DNA from 3 places in the Leuconostoc gasicomitatum LMG 18811 genome. Region 2 is predicted to be linked to each of the others. Evidence: predicted binding sites of a transcription regulator. Region 2 holds the regulator's gene; each other region holds the start of a gene.
The links. The regulator Rex, encoded in region 2, represses fermentation and respiration genes when NADH is low (regulators of the CRP and FNR family bind a similar motif). The targets are predictions, from matches to a motif close to TTGTGAANTANTTCACAA.
Positions count from the first base shown of each region.

Region 1 (7,998 bases), 260 kb from region 2:
ACCATCAATTTGTGTTTTATGCATCAAATCTTTAAAATCAGCTGAATCTTGTGTATCCATTGCATACAAATTTAAGTGTTCTAATGCAGTCATATTAGGATAAATAGCAGGATATTCAATCAAATTGCCAACTTTATCAAGTGCTTGATGATCACTGAAAGTAATCGGCTTGTCATCAAACAAAATTGTACCACTTGAATAACTCATCAAACCAGTAATAGCACGCATGGTTGTTGATTTACCAGCACCATTTGGACCGATAAGTCCAACAATATGTCCTGCCTCAACATTGAAACTGACATTTGTCATTGCCTTCTTTTTACCAAAATTTTTATCAATATTTTTTACTTCTAATAAAGCCATTTTTATTCCCCCATATAGTTTCTATTCGTCACACCGCATCATAGCGTTGTGACTTGTTAAACAAATTATTTATCCCACGTCACTTTAAAGGTTGGTTTAAATACAAATATAAATGTCACAATTGCCAAAATAATAGGTAAGACAAGCCCTAATAGGAAACCGTCGAAGCTACTTCGACCAGGGCTAGACATTGTTTTCATTAGCGTTGCAATAAACACAAAAATAACAATTGGCCATTTAAGATAATGAACTCGTACTGCCTCGTCAACTGTATCATCACTAATATTTTGCGCTAGATAATGACCTACAGCAAATATAAACAATGCAACTACCATCGTAATGATTGGTTGAATGACTCCTTCAAAATGAGAAGTCATGCTACTACTTATGCTCTTGAAAAACAATTTAATCGTAGGTCCAGCAAGAGCGAGCAACCCCAGTGTGAAAATTGTCCCCGCCGCTTTCAGCCAGTTCGGACCAATAATTGTAGCAATAATCACAAATAAACTAGACATAAAAAAAATGTTAGCAGATACTGTGATGTCGACATTTAAAGCATCTAATAAGGTATGTGGTTGTAAGGCAGCAGTTAAACCTATATCAACTACATTTGCCACCATAATTGGTAACACAACTAATAGGATCACACGTGTTACAAATAATTGGCCACGTGAGATATTTTGTGTGTATAGCCAAGTATCCAATCGACGTGATTGATCATTTAAAAATACGATTATAGCAATGATTAACCAGATAACTATCAATTCTGGGCCCAAAGCATCTACAATATCTTGATTAGGCATGCCTGGAATCAACATAAACGACCCCACTGATAAGATAATTAAAATCATGCCAATGACTGCTGCCATTATAAATTGGTTTTTTCTAATCGTCGTATATAACTTAAGTGCTTGTCTCACGCGTCTACCTCTAATTCTTGTTGCCACGAAAAGGCTTCTTCGGCAAAACTTGCCCGGAACACGTCCTCACTACTAATCTGTAATTCTTCCACAAACTTAAATTCTGGCCCAGCTAATTTAATACCTAGTTCTTCTGAAAAATCATTAAACACAATTGTCACAATGTGACCAGTTTGCGCAATAATTGTACCACTCTCACGTAAGAATCGTGGCAATTCTTCCCCAGTAAAGGCCAGTTGATATTTTTTAATGTTTTTATTGTCTTCAATAGCAAAGGTACGATCAATCGTTTGATTTTTCAACAATAAAATACGGTCAACTAACGTATCTAACTCGATTAAATTATGCGAAGCAATTAAAATGGTCGTATTATGTTGTGTTACTTGGTTGACAATTAATTGTTTCACTTGATCACGAATTAAAACATCTAATCCATCAAGCGGTTCGTCAAGCAGTACATATTGTGCACGACTAGCAAAACTGACAATAATAGCAAACAAAGCACGCATGCCCTTTGAGTATGTTCGAATACGCTTACTGTTGTTCAAACCAAATCGTTTAATTTCAGCATCATACCAAGATTCATCGAAGTTTTCGTATGCTAATTTAAAGATAGTTTTGATTTTTTTAGGCGAGTAATAGTGCAACCAATTTTCAGGCATATCAACATAACACAGTTGGTCATGCAAGCGTGTCGTTTTATTATAATCTAGATCATCCAACCCAATATGCCCAAAATCAGGTAGTAGCTCACCAGCAATTGTACCAAATAGTGTCGTTTTACCAGCACCATTTCGCCCTACTAATCCAACTATTTCGCCTTGATGTAATTCAAAACAAACGTTTTCTAATACTTGCTTATCCTGAATTTTTTTAGAAATATTCTCAATGACTAATGTCATGCATCCTCCTTGGTGAATCTAGTTTACCGCTATAACAGCTATCAAGCCATTGGTGTAATTCTTGAACCGAAATTGATGCGCGTTTTGCTTCAATGACAACTTCCCCAAGTTGTTCTTGCAGGCTTGCGATCATTTGTTCATCTGCGGTAAATTCATCATTTGCACGGATAAATGTCCCTCTCCCAGTTACCGTCTCGATAACATTTTGATTTTCCAAAGCACGATAGGCTTTAGCGACAGTATTTGGATTTAATCCCTCAATTAAAGCCATCTCTCTTACCGAAGGTAATTTTTCCCCAATTATCAGCACGCCTGAAGCAACTTGCGCTTTGATACGCCACATGAGTTGTTCATATAATGGCTGATTCCGCTGAATTTGTGCCATTTATGTACTTCCTTTTTATTTTTTAACATAAGTTCGGTTCGTCAGCCAACCTATATTATTAACTGTGTTTCATTATTCCCCAAGACACACTTGTTGATTATACTGCGTGTATCACGTGTACTATGTTACGCGGTACACTTAATCTTGTCAAGGTGACTATTTCTAATGAGTTAATTTAATTATTTTTTGAATCATCACAAGCATAGTTATGTTCGCTATAATATATGGTAAGATATGGTCATTAAGATCACAAATTGACTGCACCTGCTAAGATTGGAAAAAATATGCGAAACCAACAAACTATTAATACCATTGTTTTTGTTGCTTTTTTTACTGCTATCACTTTCATAGCAACAAGTATACAAGTTCCTATGCCTGCTCTGATTGGGAAACCATTTGTGCATCTTGGTAACGCAGCTGCACTAATTTCTGTTCTTTTATTAGGTTATAAACGCGGTGCAATTGCCGGTGGTATGGGTTTGGCACTTTTTGATGTTACTCATAATTATGTCTTAGACGCACCATATTACTTTTTTGAAGTATTTGTCGTTGGTGGCTTGGCAACGCTTGTTATTCAGCTACTAAACTATCGCGCCAAACCACAATCATTTAAGTTAATACTGATTATACTGGCAGCTATTATAGCCAAATTTGTCACAACGACATTGCATAATTTTATAATGAGCTTAATCCGAGGTTTGACGCTGCAACCGGCAATCGTTGCAACTTTGTCGGCACTTGTACCTACAATCGTTAATTGTGTGACAACGATGATAGTTGTTTTAATTATTTATCCAATTTTAAATGGAAGATTACGCAATCAACTATTCTCTGCATTAAACTAAATGTCAATAATTAAAAACATGCTTACCAATATCATTGGTAAGCATGTTTTTAATTATTGACAACACGAAACCCCATATTAACTAGATAACACGGAGGGGAGAAAATATTTTTAAGAATGAGAAGAGAGATTGGGAGAGAATGAAATGAAAAATTTGTATTATCCATCGCGGTTTCGTTATATTAATAAGTTAAGTAATCTTATCAATATAACTATCATACTGGGGCAATATTAAATACAAGTTAAATAAAAATATATCATGCAAACACATGAGGCCAAATTGTTTTAAACTAATATCATTATATACTTGCTTTCAGTTTAAAATTTACAATTCGCGCGGGATTCCCCACAACTGTCGCATGGTCAGGCACATCATTTAAGACTACTGCATTGGCACCAACTTTACTATAGCTTGCAATCGTTATTGGACCCAATATTTGTGCATGTGCCCCGATAAAACTGTGATGTTCAATATGTGGGTGTCGCCGGCCATTAGTGATGTTGCGTGCGCCAACAGTCACACCATGTAAAATGGTCACGTCATCTTCAATAATCGCGGTTTCGCCAATAACAACACCAATACCATGATCAATGAAAACACGTTGCCCAATTTGTGCACCAGGGGCAATTACCACACCAGTTCGTTTAGCTGCAAAACGCGCTATGATAGCGCCTAATAAATAGTGCTTGTGCACATGAAGCCAATGTGACAAGCGATGGTACCCTAATGCATGCAATCCAGGATAAGTTAAAATGACCATCATTAAACTATGAGCAGCCGGATCTTGTTTAAGAATAGCCTTAGCAGTTGCAAACATATATCCGCCAATTTAACCTTTTAACTGATCAAAACTTTGTTCAAGATCAGCAATCAAATCATTAATGTCTTCGACACCGACTGACAAGCGAATCAATTCATCTTGAATGCCGTTAGCCAAACGAATATTCCTTGGAATTGCACCGTGTGTCATTTTTGCTGGTACTTCGATCAAACTTTCAAGTGCACCTAAACTCTCTGCTAACGTGATAATTTCTAGATTTTCAACAAACACCTCAGGATTTAAACCAGCCTGTAACTCAAACGAAATCATCGCACCGAAACCATTCATTTGCTTTTTAGCCAATGCGTAATCAGAATTATTAGGATCACCTGGAAAATAAACACGAGCCACTTGCGGATGCGCATCAAGATATTCAAAAATAGTTTGTGCATTACTCTGATGTCGTTGCATACGTAGTGCTAATGTCTTGATACCTCGTTGTAATAACCAACTCTCTTGTGGTGCTAAAATGGCTCCAATAGCATTTTGTAAATAGCCTATTTTTTCGCCCAATGCTACGGCCTTAGTAATCACTAATCCTGCAATCAGATCACTATGTCCACCCAAATATTTTGAAGCACTGTGCACCACAATATCAGCACCCAAAACGATTGGCTTTTGAATGTATGGTGAGGCAAAAGTGTTGTCAACAATGCTTAATAATTGATGTTTTTGGGCAATATTAGAAATTGCTTGTACATCAGTAATGCGTAATAGCGGATTTGTTGGTGTTTCAAAATAAATTGCTTTGGTATTATTTTGAATGGCATTTTCTACAGCGTTCAAATCGCGTGTATCAATGATTGTAAATGTTAATCCTTGTCGCTTAAGTACACTATCAATCAACCGAAATGTACCACCATATACGTCGTTACCGACAATAATATGATCACCTGAGGAAAACAGAGTAAAAATTGTGCTTATCGCTGCTGACCCAGATGCAAAAGCAAAGCCGGCCACACCACTTTCAAGATCAGCAATTAATTTCTCTACTGCCTCTCGTGTGGGATTTCCCGAACGTGAATACTCATATTTTGATTCACCAATTTTATTTTGTTTAAACGTAGATGCCATGTGAATCGGCACGGATACGTCACCAGTTGTTTGATCAAAGCTAATCCCGCCATGGATCAATTGTGTATTAAATTTCATTTTATCTCCCTCATTTTTCATAAATTTTATCACTCATATAGCGTTCACTACTATCTGAAAAAATAGTAACAATCGTACTCTGAGCTGGTAATGTTTCAGCCAATTTCAAGCTAGCAGCTAAAGCAGCCCCACTTGAACTACCAATAAATAATCCCAAATGTGCCGCGACATCACGGACTTGTTGGAAAGCATCTGCATCACTAACTGTTAGTGTCTGATCAATACGGACATTTTTGAAAAATGGCGGAATGAATTCAACACCAATACCTTCTGTGCGATGTGCATGGGCAGGGCCACCGTTTAAAATCGATCCTTCTGGTTCAACAACAACATTTTGTATGGTGCTATCATATTCATTGAGGTATTGCGCAACACCGGAAAAGGCGCCACCACTGCCAGCACCGGCAACAAATGCTGTAATCTTTTCACCATTTAAATCGACAATTAATTCTGGTGCTAATGTTTGATAATATGTTTTTGGGTTAGCCGGATTGGCAAATTGCATTGGTATATAACTATTATCAATATCTGTGGCTAAGGTTTTGGCCTTTTCAATTGCACCTTTAATACCTGCACTCGAAGGTGTATTCACAATTTCAGCTCCCAATGCCTGCATCAACTGTTGCTTTTCGTAGCTAAATTTTTCAGGGACGACCAAAATTGTACGCAAATGATGTTGTTGTGCAGCCAAAGCCAAACCAATTCCTGTATTCCCCGCTGTTGGTTCAATAATCACAGTATCTTGGTTAATGACTTGACGTGCAATGCCATCGCTAATCAAAAATTGACCTAAACGATCCTTGATACTGCCACCTGGATTAAACATCTCTAACTTTGCGAAAATGCGGCTATGATTTGGAATATCGAGTTGTAAATCAATTAATGGCGTTTGACCAATTAATTCGGATATATTCTTAATTAACATACTATTTTCCTTTTATCTTTCTGAAAAATGTAGACAAAAAGGCGTGAAAATTCGACTGAATTTCCACGCCTTCTATCATTGGACTACCTTGATAGCAATTTGTCCATTTTGGTCATAACTCACCCAAAAAGTTCATGCTTAACAAGCAGTACAACATCGAAAACGTGTTGTACTGCAGCAATTAAGATGAAATGTCGTATATTTGGGTGCCATAACAAACTCCTGCTGATTAATTAGCTTTAATATACGTTATATTTTTCAACATGTCAACTATAAACAATTTATACGACATTGTGATTACTTCATAACTTAGCAAATAGTATTAATTTATTATAAAAAATAAAAATTTGTTTGACAATTCACATACAAACGTTTAAACTTACTATTTGTAATAAAAAACATATTACGTATTATTGTTTAGTTTGAAAGGGAGAGATTATGTTTACATTACAAAAACCACAAGCTGGTTTGAAAGAAATTATTGTCAAGAGTATTTGGTTTGGCTTCATAGCTGGTATGATTTCAGGTATGGTTAAGATTGGTTGGGAGGCACTGTTACCTCCTCGTACCATTGCTCGTAATATGACTAATCCACCACAACATATGGCAGAACAGCTTGGCTTTTCAGATAAGCTTGTGCATTCGTTTGTATACTATTCACAGGATCAAAAAGTATTCTGGTTTACATTGATTCTTCATTTTTCATTTGCCATTGCATTCTCAATATTATATGTATTTATTTCACAATATTGGTCAAAAATTAGTTTGTGGCAAGGTGCTGCTTATGGTATTGTCCTTTGGATTGTTTGGCATGTTATCTTGATGCCCGCGTTTGGTACAGTGCCTGCACCTTGGAATCAACCTTTTTCAGAACATTTCTCAGAATTCTTTGGACATATTGTATGGGCTTGGGCAATTGCTGCTACTGTCTATTATTTGATTGCTAAAGATAAAAATGGTCATTTAACAAATGTATAGTACAAAAAAAGAATCCTTTGCAGGGATTTTTTTTGTACGATAAAATTGCTATTAATTCACTATTATTCCTCATCATAAAAAATAGCCTACTCTGTATCAATGGCTACCGGAATAATCCTGCAACACACTGTTTTAAGTGTTATCAAATATTGTACACGCTCTCGGCCGCACACAACATTTTCTAATACTATTAAGAGTAAACTATTTTGGATTGAGCAAAACTTAATTCACTCGCCAGTGAAGATGGCTTAAACAAGCTTAAATATTTTTAGCGTTTCGCCTAATCTACACCTATATTGTATCCTATTTCTTTTATCATTGCAAACGCTTACATCACCAAGCGATATCACTTATAATTGTTCCCCATTTGTTTTAATGACTTGCTTATACCACTCAAATGAATCTTTTTTAATCCTTTTGAGAGTGCCTTCACCATTATCATCTTGATCCACATAGATAAACCCATAACGCTTAGACATTTCTGATGTTGAAAAACTAATCAAATCAATTGGTCCCCACATTGTATATCCTAGAAGATCAACACCATCTTTAATTGATTCCTTCATTTGTTCAATATGCTGCCGTAAATAATCAATGCGATATTGATCGTGTACTTGACCATTTTCTAACTTGTCAAGAGCACCTAAACCATTTTCGACAATAAATAGTGGCTTACGGTAACGATCCCACATCGTATTCAAACTAATA
Region 1 is NC_014319.1:141,938-149,935, reverse strand. It holds gene LEGAS_RS00800 (ABC transporter ATP-binding protein) at 1-363, opposite strand, end outside; gene LEGAS_RS00795 (permease) at 429-1,310, opposite strand; gene LEGAS_RS00790 (ATP-binding cassette domain-containing protein) at 1,280-2,185, opposite strand; gene LEGAS_RS00785 (GntR family transcriptional regulator) at 2,169-2,570, opposite strand; gene LEGAS_RS00780 (ECF transporter S component) at 2,855-3,415, shown strand; gene epsC (serine O-acetyltransferase EpsC) at 3,714-4,232, opposite strand; gene LEGAS_RS00770 (trans-sulfuration enzyme family protein) at 4,245-5,387, opposite strand; gene LEGAS_RS00765 (PLP-dependent cysteine synthase family protein) at 5,398-6,312, opposite strand; gene LEGAS_RS00760 (YagU family protein) at 6,751-7,290, shown strand; gene LEGAS_RS00755 (glycoside hydrolase family 1 protein) at 7,641-7,998, opposite strand, start outside.
Region 1: a site for Rex is predicted at 6,660-6,677, ahead of LEGAS_RS00760 (YagU family protein). Genes of this name have one in related genera too.

Region 2 (7,998 bases):
AGTTACGCGCGTTGCTACGTGCATCTGCTTATGGTAATTTATGGATTATGTTCCCAATGATTGCTACGTTAGGTGAATTCCGTGCGGCTAAAAAAGTCTACTTAGAAGAACGCGCTAAGCTTGAAGAAGCTGGCGTGTCAATGGGTGAGATCAAGCTAGGAATTATGATTGAAATTCCAGCAGCAGCCGTTTTGGCAGATAAATTTGCCAAAGAAGTTGATTTCTTCTCAATCGGTACAAATGATTTGATTGGTTATACAATGGCCGCTGATCGTGGTAATGATAAAGTTGCCTATTTGTATCAACCTTATAACCCATCTATTTTACGTTTAATTAGTAACGTCATTACAGCAGCTCACAATGAAGGCAAATTCGTTGCGATGTGTGGCGAAATGGCTGGTGACCCGATTGCTGTACCTGTTTTGATGGGTATGGGATTAGATGAATTTTCAATGAGCGCGCCATCTGTTTTGCAGACACGTTCGTTGATGAAAAAGCTGAATACTGTTGACATGAAGTTGTTAGCTGAGAAAGCCTTAGACGCGGAAACCAATGATGACGTTATTGCATTGGTTGAAGCAGCGACAAAATAATGTGTTACAATTTTAAACTAAATTAATATAAATCAGAACAACTGCAAATATGACTTGAATGTTGAAGTCGAGTTTGCAGTTGTTTTTATTTGTGTTTTTTTGTAACCATTTGCCATTTTGTTCGTTATATCTATGAAAGGGGGGAATATGAAAATTAATCACTATGAAAAAGAACTTATCAATATTGCAAATGAAATCATTGGCTTTTTGATTAATAATGGCGCTAAAAAAAATGATGCGCAAGACATCATGCAGGATGTCTTTGTAAAATTACTTCAAGCAGATATTCTATTGGCACCAGATAAACTAAGACCATGGCTATATCGCGTTGCGTTATCGCGTTTTTACGACATTTATCGTCGACAAAAACGTTATCGTGATATTTTGCTAGAACAATATGCACAATATTCTGAAGTTGAACCAATACTGGCAGATTATAGTGGTTTACAACGCGCATTGGAAAAATTAAATGATTACCAAAGCGCGTTGATTGTATTATATTATGATGATCGAAAACACATCAACGATATCGCTATGATATATGATGTCAGTTCATCTAAAATTAAAGTCGATTTATATCGAACGAGACAGCAACTAAAAGACATAATGATGGGGTATGAAAATGAGTGACAATGTTAATTTTGAAAAGATTATTAAAACAGAGAAACGCAAAAAATGGTTAAAAACAATAGCTGTTTCTGGTGCAGCAACAGTGATAATTGGAGGTAGTGTATTCTATGCTATTCATAAACAAGTAGGCATACAAATGGCAAAACAAGCATCAAAACAACAACGGCAATTTAATATTGATGATCTTATATCTTCGCCAAACATTATATCGACTTCACAATATTTTTCAATGACAAAAACAACACAGAGCACATTGAAAAGTGATCGTGAAAAAAATATTGATGGTTACCGTGTTGCCTACCCAGAAAAAAATGTGACATTTAACACGCATGGTGTTGAAAGTGCTTCTGCACAAACACCAAATATTTATAATAAAAATCCAGCAACTAAAGAAATCATTGCCACTAACCGGCAGTCACAACAAAAAGAACCACTATTTTTCAATGTGAAGTATGAACATGCATACCAATCTGAAAAAGATAAAAAAGAATTGTTAGCGTCAAGTATACCAACGCATGAGGCCGAAACATTAAGTCAGTTATCAAATACTTTAGGTGAAGTGGCAATTACTTTTGATAAACGCTATTCCTATGATGACATTCGACAAATGATGCCCGAAAATGTCATGATTAATTATTATTGGTTAGGGATTCATAGTGATAAATTGGATACAATGAGTGCGGCAGGGTCTTACATTGGTTTAAATGCTAGTGATGATGGTACTGGAAAGTTGACTGAGGGAGCTGAAGTAAAAGCAGGAAAAAATGATTTTTCTGGTTATCAAGGACTAAAAAGTGCGTTAGAGCAACAATCTGGGCAACGAACGGTTAATGATATTGATATTGCAAAAGACGGTCAAAGGCAAATGTCAAAGAACCTCAAAACAGCAAAGTTTGCTGGTGTAATTGTGACTGGTCGGACACAGAATTTAGCTAAATTGGATAATCAAAAGTATACATTTGCGACAAATGTTGGTGTTACAACACCAATTATGCCATATCAAGCCCCTATCAAATAACTTCTATCACAACCACCGTTTGGTGGTTGTTTTTGTGTTAAAATATAACTTATGAAGATTCTAGCATTTGATACAAGTAACCAACCACTGACAGTGAGTTTGGCGGAAGATAATCAGGTAAAACGTGTTTTTTCAACCAATGAGGCGCGTAACCATTCGATTCAACTTTTACCTGCAATTCAGGAAACAATTGCAGCTCAAAATTGGACGCTGACAGATATTGATCGCATCGTAGTTGCGCAAGGTCCAGGCTCATTCACTGGCTTGCGAATTGGTATTACTGTGGCTAAAGTATTAGCTGATACTTTAAAAATAGATCTTGTTGGTGTCTCTAGTCTCGCTGTGTTAGCAGAACAAGTAACGACACAAGGGCTGATTGTGCCCTTGTTTAATGCGCGTAATGAGAATGTTTTTGCCGGTGTTTATCGCGAAGGCAACAATATTTTAGCTGACGCACATCAGCCAATTGCTAATTTATTTAACTGGTTGCAGACTTTTGATGAACCAATTATTTTTTTAGGTGATACTGATGTTTTTTCTGCGCTTATTATTGAGACATTTGGCACGCGGGCTCATATGTTAACGCCAAGTGAGAGCTTACCAGATGGCCACGGTATTGTATCGTTAGGCATACAGGCAAGCCCAGTCACCAGTATTGCTGACTTTAACCCACAATATTTGCGTAAAACACAAGCAGAGTTGAACTGGCTTGCCGCACATCCTGGTGAGGATAACCCTGAAAATTATGTTTTTGAAGTTTAATCGCAATAATAAATTACCAAAGATACTCTTTAAATTTGAACAAAAATCTGTTGATTCAAAAGGCTATTCATTTACGCTACGACGAGCTAATGTTGAAGATATTGATATTCTTGTGCATATTGAAGAGGCTGTGTATGCTGGCACTGCGCCTTGGCTACTGCGCGATTTTTTGAGTGAACTGTCACGACCAAATGTACGTTTATATTTGGTTATGGAACGTAAGGGGCAAGTGATTGGTTTTGCCGGTGTTGCCTATCAGCGTGATCAACGTGATATGCACATCACAAACATTGCAATTGTGCCAGTTTGGCAAAATAAAGGGTTAGGCACCCTGATGATCAATGAACTACTTGATTTCTCAAGAAAGCTAGGTGTTGACTCTATGAGTCTAGAAGCACGTGCTTCAAATCGTAGTGCCATTATGTTGTACTCACGATTAGGTTTTGAACAAAGTGGCATCAAAAAAAGCTATTATATCGGTGATCACGAAGATGCAATTTCAATGGTAAATAATCTTGATAGTAAAACGCGCAACAATTGAAGATAGTAATCGCATATTTAATCTCGCAAATGCTGCGTTTGTGCCATCACCTTGGCCTAAATCAGTGTTTGAACATGAATTAAAAAGTCCGCGAAGCCAGTATTTTATACTTGATGGTGGATTTTTAGGTATGACGCAGATTTTAGATGAAGTTGAAATTAATAGCCTTGCTGTTCATCCCGACAATCAGAATCAAGGCATTGCGCAACAATTATTGACAACTGTTCTTGCTTTACCAAATGTCACACGTTTTTTGTTAGAGGTAGACGAATCAAATGTAGCAGCTATTTGTCTATATGAAAAAATGGGATTCAGTGTCTACTATCATCGTGAAAAATACTATAAAAATGGCCATGCTGCTATTATGATGGAAAGGAAAGTGTCCGTAACGAATTAATTCGTTAGGTGCACGAAACATATTATGACTAAAATTATATCGTTTGAGTCAAGTGCAGATGAAACCAGCGTGGCAATTGTTGAAGATGGCTGTACAATATTAAGTAATGCGGTTGCGACACAAATTAATTCACATCAACGATTTGGCGGTATTGTGCCCGAAGTGGCTAGTCGTCATCACATTGAGTGGATAACACGTGTGTTAGATGATGCACTGCAGACAGCTCATGTTAAACCAACAGAACTGGATGCTGTGGCTGTTACCTATGGCCCAGGTTTGGTAGGGTCATTACTTGTTGGTTTGATGGGAGCAAAGACTTTTGCTTTAGCACATAACTTACCAATTATACCGGTTAATCATTTAGCAGGACATATTGCTGCTGCCAATTTTAATACACCAATTATATATCCAGCACTAGCATTAATGGTTTCTGGTGGACATACAGAGTTGGTTTTAATGCGCGAAGAAAATAGTTTCTTAGTTCTCGGAGAAACACGAGATGATGCTGCCGGAGAAAGTTTTGATAAGGTCGGGCGTTTACTTAAACTTCCCTATCCAGCAGGTAAAACAATTGACGATATGGCCCACCTTGGTCAAGCAACGATTAAATTTCCAACGGCTATGGCGCATGAGGATAATTATGATTTTAGTTTTTCTGGCCTAAAAAGCGCTGTGATTAATTATGTTCACCACGCAGAACAAAAAGGTGAAACGATTAATCGCAATGACTTGGCTACTAGTTTTCAAAATGCGGTTGTGGATGCCTTATTAGGTCGTACGCGTCGTGCGTTACAAGATTTTCCAGTGAAAAGTTTTGTTTTGGCAGGCGGGGTGGCAGCGAATTCACAATTACGCCAAACATTGTCAGAACTGTTAGAACAATTTCCAAATACACAATTTATACCTGTACCGCGACAATATACTGGAGATAATGCTGCGATGATTGGGGCAGCCGGTTATTGGAATTATAAAGAGAAAAAGTTCGCTGGATTAGACCTTAATACAAACCCTGGATTAGATTTTGAGTTACTTGAATCATAACAAGTTTGTGAATAACTCACTATCTTTTGATAAAGAGCCTGTTTTTATGGTATAATTGTTATGCAAAAGTTCACAAAGTGAATAAAACATGCAACATGAATATATGTCCGGATCTGTTAGAATTTTCTGATGAATCTGGCACACAATAAACTGGAGAAACTTATGACACAACAACCTAAAATTCCACGTGCAACAGCAAAACGATTACCTATTTATTACCGCTATTTGACGTTTTTACATGATGCTGGCACAAATCGCATTTCGTCAGCTGAACTGAGTGATGCCATTAAATTTGATGCAGCGACGATTCGTCGAGATTTCTCTTATTTTGGTGCCTTGGGTAAACGAGGTTATGGATATGACGTTAAAGCATTGCTTGATTTTTTTGCAAATGTGCTTGACCAAGATAGTTTAATTAACGTTGCTTTAATTGGTGCCGGCAACTTAGGGCAAGCTTTGATGAACTTTAACTTTCACCAATCATCAAACATGCGTATTTCTGCTGCATTTGATGTTGATGAATCACGTGCTGGTACGATTTTGGCTGGTGTACCAATATATGCCATGACTGATTTAAAAGAACAGATGACGGCACAGCGTATTAATATCGCGATTTTAACCGTTCCACAAGAAGTTGCACAAGATATCACAAATCAACTTGTTGATGCTGGTGTTAAGGGTATTTTGAACTTTACACCATTACGTGTAACTGTACCAACGGGTGTTCGTGTGCAAAACGTTGATTTAACAAACGAGTTACAAACATTGGTTTATTTTATTGATAACTACGGTTCAATTACGACAGGATTATAAATCGCATGACCATTTTAAATTTAAACGATACAGAAAAAGTTAACGCATATCAAAGTTTCGTACGTGAAGATCCACGTGGTCAAGTAACTCAAGACCCCTTGTGGGGAGAATTAAAAGCTAATTGGGGGCATGTCTATGTTTATCATGAAACAGATGGGCAAATAGATGCCGTCTTAACTGTGCTAACTGTTGAGGCTGTTCCAGGCAAACTATTGGGATACGCAGGTCGAGGCCCCATTGGAGACGTGACAAATATTGCGCTCATAAAATCGTTGCTTGAAGAAGCACTTGCGGCATTACCAGAAAATGTATTTTTAATCCGTTTAGATCCTGAAGTAGCGTACAGTGACATATTGAATGATGCTTACCAAGCAGCTGGATTTGTGACACGTAATCGCGATATTAAAAATATGCATGGTAATATACAACCTCGGAAAAATGTTGTTTTGTACTATGATGGTCGCGGAGAGGGTGCTGTACCAATTACCAATGATACTGAATTAATGACGCATTTTAAAAGAGACTATCGTAATCAAATCCGTCGTGCTGCAAAAGATGGCGTCACGGTGACGAGTGGTGATACACAAGATGATGTACGCGCATTTTTTGATACGTATGTGATGATGGCTGCTGCACAAAATATTACGCATAGACCAATAGATTACTTTCTACATATGCAAAAATTGTGGCAAAATACAGGATTGTTTAAAGTATTTTTAGCACATTTTGAAGGTCAAGTCATTGCTAGTGGTATTGGTTTTAGTTATGGAGATGAAATTTGGTATATGTATGCTGGATCTAATCGACAATACGCAAAACACTATGGCCCTTATGCGGTACAATGGGAAATGTTGAAGTGGGGATTATCACTTGGCAAAGTTGAATATGACTTTGGTGGGGTTGGTGATTTTGTACCCGAAGATGGTCTTTATAAATTCAAACATGGTTTTGCGTATCATGACCCACACGCTGAATATATTGGTGAATTAGACTGGGTAGTTGATGAAATGGGCTATCAAGAGTATCTCAAGCAATTTGATTAAGTCTGTCAGCAGTTGACGGCTTTTTTTTATGGCATATGATATAATTAATAGATTATATTGGAGCAGTTATGTTGAATTTAAAAAATATTTTTATTAAGTATCAGTCGTTTTTGTTATACGTTATATTTGGTGTATTAACAACAATTGTTAATATCATTGTTTTCTTTATATTATACAATATGCTCCATACTGGTCATAATATAGCCTATGTTGTTGCTTGGTTTTGGGCAGTTTTATTTGCTTATCTCACAAATCGAGTCTGGGTATTTCATTCGACAAGTACGACGACCGCAAGCATTATAAAAGAAGTTTGGCAGTTTTATTTAGCGCGTGTTTTGACGGGGATTATTGGTTATTTTATATTGACATTTGGCGTAGATTTGCTGCGTCAAGATGCAAATATTTGGAACATTATTCAAAATATATTTGTAATTGTTTCTAACTTTGTATTGAGTAAATTAATTATTTTTAAAAAGGACAATGAACATGACAATTAAAATGATTGCATCTGATATGGATGGCACGTTTTTGACAGCCAATGATACATACAGTCAGGGGCGGTTTGAACGCATATTGGATAACTTAAAGGCACGTGATATGAGATTTATTGCTGCGTCAGGACGTCAAGTTAAAAATTTACAAGAACTTTTTGAACCAACAATTTCGAAGGGCTATGAAATTGATTATGTTGGATCAAATGGTGCGATGGTTGCAACGCATGAAGAACAACTTTATTCAGTACATTTGTCGCCAGAACAACTGCATAAAGTCATTGATTGGAACGCTAAAAATCCAGATTCGGCCGAAAATATTATTATTATGACTGGTGATAAGGCAACCTATGTCTCAAATCATGCTACCGGACCTGTCGCAAAAATGGTATTTCAATTTTATCCAAATGTGAAACAAGTTGAAAAACTGATGACAGTTGATGATCATATTTTGGAAATCACCTTTGTATGGCCAAATGATGAAGTACAACAACATGTGTCAGAATTACGAGAGATATTTGGTGACGAGTTACATGCTACTGGTTCTGGTTTTGGCTCAGTTGATGTTTTAGGTAAAGGTGTTGATAAAGCTGCTGGTCTACAAGTATTGCAAGATTATTATAATGTGCTTGATCGTGAGGTCATGACTTTTGGTGATAACGGAAATGA
Region 2 is NC_014319.1:400,350-408,347, forward strand. It holds gene ptsP (phosphoenolpyruvate--protein phosphotransferase) at 1-593, shown strand, start outside; gene LEGAS_RS01975 (RNA polymerase sigma factor) at 741-1,223, shown strand; gene LEGAS_RS01980 (anti sigma factor C-terminal domain-containing protein) at 1,216-2,241, shown strand; gene tsaB (tRNA (adenosine(37)-N6)-threonylcarbamoyltransferase complex dimerization subunit type 1 TsaB) at 2,293-3,003, shown strand; gene rimI (ribosomal protein S18-alanine N-acetyltransferase) at 2,987-3,544, shown strand; gene rimI (ribosomal protein S18-alanine N-acetyltransferase) at 3,519-3,941, shown strand; gene tsaD (tRNA (adenosine(37)-N6)-threonylcarbamoyltransferase complex transferase subunit TsaD) at 3,966-4,982, shown strand; gene LEGAS_RS02005 (redox-sensing transcriptional repressor Rex) at 5,145-5,795, shown strand; gene LEGAS_RS02010 (lipid II:glycine glycyltransferase FemX) at 5,801-6,838, shown strand; gene LEGAS_RS02015 (GtrA family protein) at 6,907-7,335, shown strand; gene LEGAS_RS02020 (HAD-IIB family hydrolase) at 7,325-7,998, shown strand, end outside.

Region 3 (7,998 bases), 200 kb from region 2:
AATATCGAGAGCTCGTTGTACTACTGCAACAGTTCGCGCTTTAATAACCATATCCAAGGCGCCTTTATCTACCACTTTTACAATGGCGTTTTGAACGTCATACTCTGACAGAACTTGATTAATCGTTTCCTTAATTGCCTCATCAAATTGTTTAGCAACATCTGATACGAGGTCAAATACAATGCCATCCGTTCCCGGAGTTAACATAATTTGAACATCAGATGACTCCAATGTTCCCGCTATTGCGGTTTTCTTAATTTCCATTAATCTTTTGTCCCTTTCTAATGCGCATTTGCAGTTCAGCTAAATGTTGGCTAATAAATTTTTTTGTGGTCTCAGGCACTATCTCAGACCACGTTTCAAAATCATCATCCGCAATCGCTTGCCGAACTTTACGAGCTGATATTATTTCTGTTTGATTATATTGTGCTATTCTGGGTACGATTATTACGTTTATCTCTGGTTTTAATTCACGTACTAATGTTTGATTATATAAAGAAGTTGTATAAGATAGCGGTTCACTACCGACATATCTCGTTTGAATTGACAATGATAGGGCAATAATGTTCTTAAAAATACGCGCATCTATTGTTGTTTGGTAATCAATAACTTGTTGTGTATTGGTTATAAAATACGACGGAAAAGTTAAATAACTAATGATATAGTCACCACCTGCAACAACAACAACATTTTTTAAATCTTTGACCCCCTGCTTGACTAATTCAAAACGTTCATCTGTATGGAATAAAGAAACATCTTGGTTAACAACAAATACATATACTAAATTATTTTCACTTGCTGCTTTTTCAATTAAGTATCGGTGCCCTATCGTAAATGGATTCGCATTAACAACAACACTCCCTATTTTTTGAACACCTTGTGGTGCTTTTGGAATAGTATTTAAAAAATCTTGGACATCCGGTGCCCCCTTCTCAAGAAGAGCACCTTCATTTGAATTAGCTAGCAATTTAAAGCCAATATGTTCAAAACTTTGTACATATAATGGTTTTGTATATACAAATTGATGAAATCGTCCTAACAAAGCCATGCGATTTTCTAAAACTGTCATCAATTGATTAAACCTTGCGCCCTTGATCATTTCGCCAATGACGCAAGTGCCGACATATTTTATAATGTTTCCTGCGATGGATCCCGTTGCAACTAGTTGATCGCCATCATAAATACCTATTGTTTGCTCAATCACATCTAACTCTTGATCATCAAATTGGGTAATACCAAGTTTAATCAGAAATGCTTGCCAATTCTTTTTTTGAGTGGCATTTGACATATAAATGTCTTGAACTGTGCTTGTCATGAACTTAATTTCCACTTAATTGTTTTGCATAATCTAAAATTGATTGTTCCACTGCATGCACATTGCCTTTACCAAAAACACCAGGAACAACGTGTGTGGCATCAGGATTTTCAATCATATCAGCCAGTGCATGTGCCACACGTATCTGTAATGGCATATCAACATGCTTCAGACCACTTGATAGTAACCCTTTAAATAATCCAGGAAATACCAAAACGTTATTCACTTGGTTAGGCCATTGCGATGATCCCGTTGCCACAACCGCTGCGCCGGCATTTATCGCTTCTTCTGGTGATATTTCCGGCACAGGATTAGCTAATGCAAAGATAATTGGCTTCTTGGCCATACGTCTCACTTGACTATCAGTTAGCACATTTGCATCTGACAAACCAACAAAAACATCTTGATTTACAATAACTTCATCGAGAGTTGCCCCAACGCTTTGATTTACTTGAGTCGTCAATTCACGTTGATAACTGTTATATTTCTGATTATCTGATCGCACAACACCATCAATATCAACTAATGTGATGTTTTTTAAACCAACTGCCAATAAAATTTTAGTTGTTGCGACACCTGCCGCACCAATACCATTAACTAATACTTTTAATTGTTGTAAATTTTTTCCAACAACTTTTGCAGCATTAATAAGGCCTGCAAGAACGACAATTGCCGTACCTGTCTGATCATCATGATAGACAGGAATATCGAGTTCCTCACTCAAGCGTCGTTCAATTTCAAATACGCGTGGCGCACCAATATCTTCTAAATGAATACCAGCAAATGAGGGGGCCATTGCTTTTATTGCATTGACAAATTCATCAACACTTACTTGATTTAACGCCATTGGCAAAGCATTCACATTAGCAAAGTTTTTATAAATAAGCGCCTTCCCTTCAACAATTGGTAAACCAGCCGCAGGACCAATATTGCCTAATCCTAATACAGCTGAACCATCGGTGATCACTGGAATTAATTTGCCACTCATGGTATAAATGTTTTTTTTCGATTCATCGTTAGCAATTAATTTTGCTAACCCTGCAACTCCTGGCGTGTATGCCTCACTCAGTGCTGATGGTGTTTTAATGTCAAATTGCGACTCTATATCCAAAACCCCAGTATGTGCCTCATGAATTGACAGCACTTCTTTCATATCTACCAAAATGTCCCTCTTTTCTAATTTAGGTCAAGTTTGCATGTACTCATGTACAGTTGTTAACAAGTCTCATTCTAGTAATTGCTTAAAACCAAGTCAATACTTTTTGTCTTAAATTTTGAAATAAAAACCATAAAACGTTTAATTTTTTAAATATTTAAAATAAGTTGATTTTTTTAAATTCGTATTTTTAAAATTCATTCAATTAATTAAACGATTGTTTAATTAATGAAATACTAGTAAAATATATTTATGTGGAGGATCTCATGACCGATCGTGCATTACTTTCTCAAATTTCTCAAGATTATTACCTCAACAAATTACCGTTCGGGGATATCTCAAAAAAATATAATATTAGTCGTTATTTAATCAATAAATATCTCAATGAAGCTGTTAAAAATGGTATTGTCAAGATTGAAATTACCGAAAACTCTCACCGTAATTCACAGCTAGAACATATATTACAAGATAAGTTTTCTAATGTTAATTTTTATGTGGTGCAAGACGACATTAACAACATCACCACATCAACTCATTTATCCAATTTTGCTGCTGAATTCGTTGGTGAATTATTGCAAACTAATAATAAAGTTGTTGGTCTCACATGGGGCGAAACAATATATAGTATGATAGACAGCTTGAAAAGTACGCCACTAGAACGTGTTAAATTTACACAATTTTTAGGTGAAAATATGAAATATAATTCTACCGCTGGATCAATACGGATGGTAGAACGCGCTGCAAAAAAAGTTTCTGGTGAATTTTTAACGTTACCGGCTCCACTTTACATTCTTAATGATATTGTGCGTGGTGGCTTATACTCTGAACCATCTCTACAAAATACCTTAGCGCTGGCAAGTCATATGGATTTTCTTATTACAGGCGTAGGAACAATTCGATCGCTAGACTCGATTCCAATTTGGCACAATAATTTAAATGGTATTTTCCCTTCAATAAACGTTAAAAGCGTGGTAGGCATGATCTTTGGCCGGCCATATGATATTAATGGCCGCTTTTTAAATCAAGGTGATGATAAAATTGTTGGACTGCCCGTTTCACAAATATTACAAGTTCCAAAACGAATTTGTTTAGTTCGTGGTAAATCAAAATACCAAGCTGTCATTGGTGCACTCCGTGGCCAATTAATTACTGACATCATTCTCAGTGAAGCAATGGCTTATAGAATTTTGAATGAACATACATTAAAATAACGTCAAAAAAACGCCCAATAGGTTAGATAAACCTATTGGGCGTTTTTTTGACGTTATAATAACTTGAAGTGCTTAGACTACTTTGCTATGTTTTTAATTCAAGTCTAGAGATCAGTCAAAAATCATAAATTTAGAAATGAAATAATTAACCACAATTGCAATCACTTGGATTACAAAAACTGCAATGACAGCATTGAATGATATACTATCATACACCCACCCGTGTAGCCACGACCAAGATAATTCAAAGGGAAACGTTTGAAAATTAATTGTCTTCAGTCGTAACAAACGAATAAATAGGTCACTATAGCGTTCAATCATAATATATGTTAATAAAAAATCAATTCCGGCAACAAATAACCTACCAACGCTAAATCTTATCAACTGCACGACAACATGCCGACTTTGATTATCCGCAAACACAAAAAACTTATTCACCACGAAAGCAAACAAAACCGTCACAACTTGTGCAATCAATACAGGCAACATTGCCTGATTTAATAGCGCCATTGTTAAAAATCGCACCAAAAAATAAACCAGTGTCGTAATGACGCCCCAAAACAGGTATTTTATTTTCTCGGATTTTAAATAACGTTCTGCCATATGCCCTTTAAATGCTTTTCTAATTAAAAAAACGGAACGAACATTAATGTTCATCCCGATTATGACGCTAATGAAAATAATTCTCTTTATTACAACATAAATATAGTATGTTAGTCAAGTAATCAATGGAAAACCATGCCACCATCAACAATAATTGTTTGACCTGTCACATAATTTGAATCATCACTAGATAAGAAACTAACAACACTAGCAATTTCTTCAGGTTCACTCAAACGGCCTAGAGCAATGCCATCTGAGAATTGCGCCATGCCCCATTCATCATCTTTTCCAGCATTTTGACCGACTTCGTGTGCTATATCCCACATCATAGGCGTTTTAACAATCCCTGGTGCAAACGCATTAACTGTAATTCCAAATTGTGCTAATTCCTTGGCTGTTGTTTGTGTGATACCGCGAATAGCAAATTTTGTCGACCCGTATACGGTTAAGTTTTCATTACCCTCAACACCAGCTTGTGACGTAGCATTAATGATTTTACCGCCATGCCCCAATTCCTTAAACGCTTCTGTTGCGGCCTGAGTTCCCCACACAACACCATTAACATTAATACCCCATGTCCAATTCATGTCATCTTCTGTAACAGCCATTATTGGTGTCGTTGGTGCAACTCCGGCATTGTTAACAATAACATTCAGATCACCAAAGGCTTCTTTTGTGGCTTTGACTGCTTCAAAAACCTCATCACGTTTAGCAACATCAGCACGAATCGCAATGGCTTCTCCACCATTGGCGTTAATGTCATTTGCTACTCTTTGCACTTTTTCCAAATGTCGGCCAATTAGGGACACTTGGAATCCGTCTTTCACTAAACGATGTGCAATTGCCTCGCCAATTCCCTGACCTGCGCCTGTTACTAATGCTACTTTACTCATGATTAAATTCCTTTCTTAGTTATCTGCCTTCATAGTTTATAGTTCATAATATACACCTAGTTTGTGAATAAGTAAACTAATTAATTTAATCAATTTTATAAAAAATGGTTATCACGAGCTGGTCTTGTTATAATAACAATATTATGGTTCTTGGGAGAATTGCATGTACTACATCGATGGTCAATTTTATCAACTTGGTTTAAAACAAAAAATTAGTTTTTTCGTTATTTCACTCATTGTTAATTCATTTGGTAATGGTTTAAGTGTGGCATCTAGTATGGGTTCAGCTCCATGGACAGCTAGCGCTGCAAATTTATCCAATGCTAGCGGTTTACCAATTGGCATTTTTTTAGCAGTAGTCGCCATCACAGTAGCCTTTTTAAATATGTTTCTTGCCATGAACTTCAACTGGCCCCGTCTCATTGGCAACATTATTTTTGGTCTGTCCTTTAGCTTCTTGGTGAGTTTTTTCGCTAATTATTTTGTCAGTATTGGTATCCACTCACTTGCTTGGTGGTTACGTATACCGATTGATTTCTTTGGTATCTGGACTATTGGTGTCGCAATTTCTATTTACCAACGTGTCAATTGGATTTTACACCCCTTAGATGATCTCACAAATATTTTACGTTTCGACTATTTTCATGGCAATGCCTCAACAGCACAAATGAGTAACTTTGCTGCTGCAATTGGTCTGTCGATATTTGCTTTTATTTTTAGCCATCAATTTGTCGCATTAGGTATTGGTACAGTCTTGTCCTTTTTCTTTCAAGGCCGAAATATTGCTTGGTCAGATAAACATATTTTCAAGCATCTTGTCCATGGCGATGTGAGAGGTAATTAAAAAGTGCTGATAATCCTATGTTAAGAATTATCAGCACTTTTTAACTGTATTTATTATTGAATTTTGTTTGACCAAATGATAACCAGAGATTGAATCCTAAACTAATGACAGTTTGAATGCCATACAGTATATTCTCATTTATGCCGAAAAACACAGCACCACCTATCAGTATAGTATTAACAATAATTACTATAAGCTGCCACCAACCTGAATGACCCATGTCATGTAACCGTCGAGCATATAAAGCTAAATTAGGGACAATAATAATGATTGATAATATGACAGAAATAACAGCAACTAACATTATTGTCCCAAACAATGGTGTTTCATCAGTCATAGACGCCCCATGCTTACCAAAAAAAGCACCTAGACCAGCAACACAAACTATCAATATGGCAATTATCCAGTAGATAATACTCCAAAACCAAGTCATCCAGTTAAATGCACTTCTTGAGCTTGTGCCAATAAATCGCTTATATTGTTTAAAAAAATCTGTTAATGCGCCCCAAGCTGTCATAAAAACATCCCCTATTATTATTTTTTCAAGTTTACCATTATCTCCTTTTAATGGCAATAAAAAACAGCCGAGGCTGTTTAAGCATTACTTATTAAAAATTTTTTTCGTTGCCTGCTTGACCGCAGCATTATTCAAAAAAGCATATGTCACAATAACTTGTATCGGATACATCATAATCGACTTAATCAAGCGTGGTATGAGTAACGTGACAAACGAATCCCATGTATGCACTTGAGAGTACATGATGAACAACCATAATGTATTCATACCAGCATTAACAACAAACGTTACTAAGCCAACTGCCCCTAAAATTCTAAGCCAACTGACATGCACTTGATTGTAATAAAACAAGGCATATATTAGCCCAGCAGTAATCGCTGATAATGTAAATCCCAGAAAAAATGTACCGCTTGGATTAATAATTGTTGCACCAACAACATCTAAGATAGTTGCAATCATCATGGTCCATACTGGACCATACCATTTAGCAATTAACGACATTGCCACAAACACAAAACTAATTTTGAGAACGTTTGTACCAACAGTTAATTTGCCTAAGACTATATCAAGTCCTACCAGTAAAGCCAGTACCACAAATTGACTCACGTCTAATTTGGGTAGTGACCAAGTGCCTTTAACAGGCGTTGTGTTTTGAACTGCCATAGTTCTGAACCTCCGAGTGGAGCGCTCACCGCAAAACATATATTGGTGAATGTGATATCTGCATCGCACAAAAAACTAAAACGTGGTTTTCCCACATGATATTTTTTATTTCGTTGAAGGCTCACATTCCGTCTCCCTCACACTTAACGCGCAGATATCTACCCCTTTTTTTATTTGTCATATTGACTCACCCATTGTAGCATCTTTCTATCCGAACAATACAAAAATAGTAAACATGTTAAAATAATGACATATAAGACGATCAATAATGACGTTTCAAGGCGGATAAACATGACACACAATTTATTAGAAAAACCTCTCATCACAATTACCAATGTCATTTGGAGTTTTGATGCTCAAACACATGATATTAAACTTTTGTTAATTAAACGTTCTGACAGCCCTTTTAAAGATTTTTGGGCTTTGCCTGAAACTTGGCTACGCATCAATGAAAGTGCTCATGACGCGACTTTGCGACTAGTTAAAGAAAAACTCGGTCTAGACTTACCAGATGTTCATGCCGAACAGTTAGCAACTTTTACAGATCCATCACGTTCACCAGAAGAACGTGCGCTATCTTTAAGTTATATGACCTTTTTGCCACAGCAACCGTTGCTGAACCCCGGTCCTGGTGCAACAGACGCACAATGGTTCACACTTCAAAAACAAAAATCAGGTCTTTTTCGTTTCAAAAACCTTGATTTTGTTTTTACGACGTTAGCCGATGACGATTACATTAATCACAAAAATCAAATGGCTGACAAACATTTAGCTTTTGATCACAATTGGATTTTAA
Region 3 is NC_014319.1:195,797-203,794, reverse strand. It holds gene citD (citrate lyase acyl carrier protein) at 1-264, opposite strand, end outside; gene citC ([citrate (pro-3S)-lyase] ligase) at 254-1,315, opposite strand; gene LEGAS_RS01030 (NAD(P)-dependent malic enzyme) at 1,320-2,477, opposite strand; gene LEGAS_RS01025 (sugar-binding transcriptional regulator) at 2,738-3,682, shown strand; gene LEGAS_RS01020 (GtrA family protein) at 3,794-4,285, opposite strand; gene LEGAS_RS01015 ((S)-acetoin forming diacetyl reductase) at 4,408-5,178, opposite strand; gene LEGAS_RS01010 (DUF6198 family protein) at 5,342-6,022, shown strand; gene LEGAS_RS01005 (DUF805 domain-containing protein) at 6,063-6,539, opposite strand; gene LEGAS_RS01000 (folate family ECF transporter S component) at 6,624-7,202, opposite strand; THF riboswitch at 7,244-7,370, opposite strand; gene LEGAS_RS00995 (NUDIX domain-containing protein) at 7,494-7,998, shown strand, end outside.
Region 3: a site for Rex is predicted at 5,240-5,257, ahead of LEGAS_RS01015 ((S)-acetoin forming diacetyl reductase). Genes of this name have one in related genera too.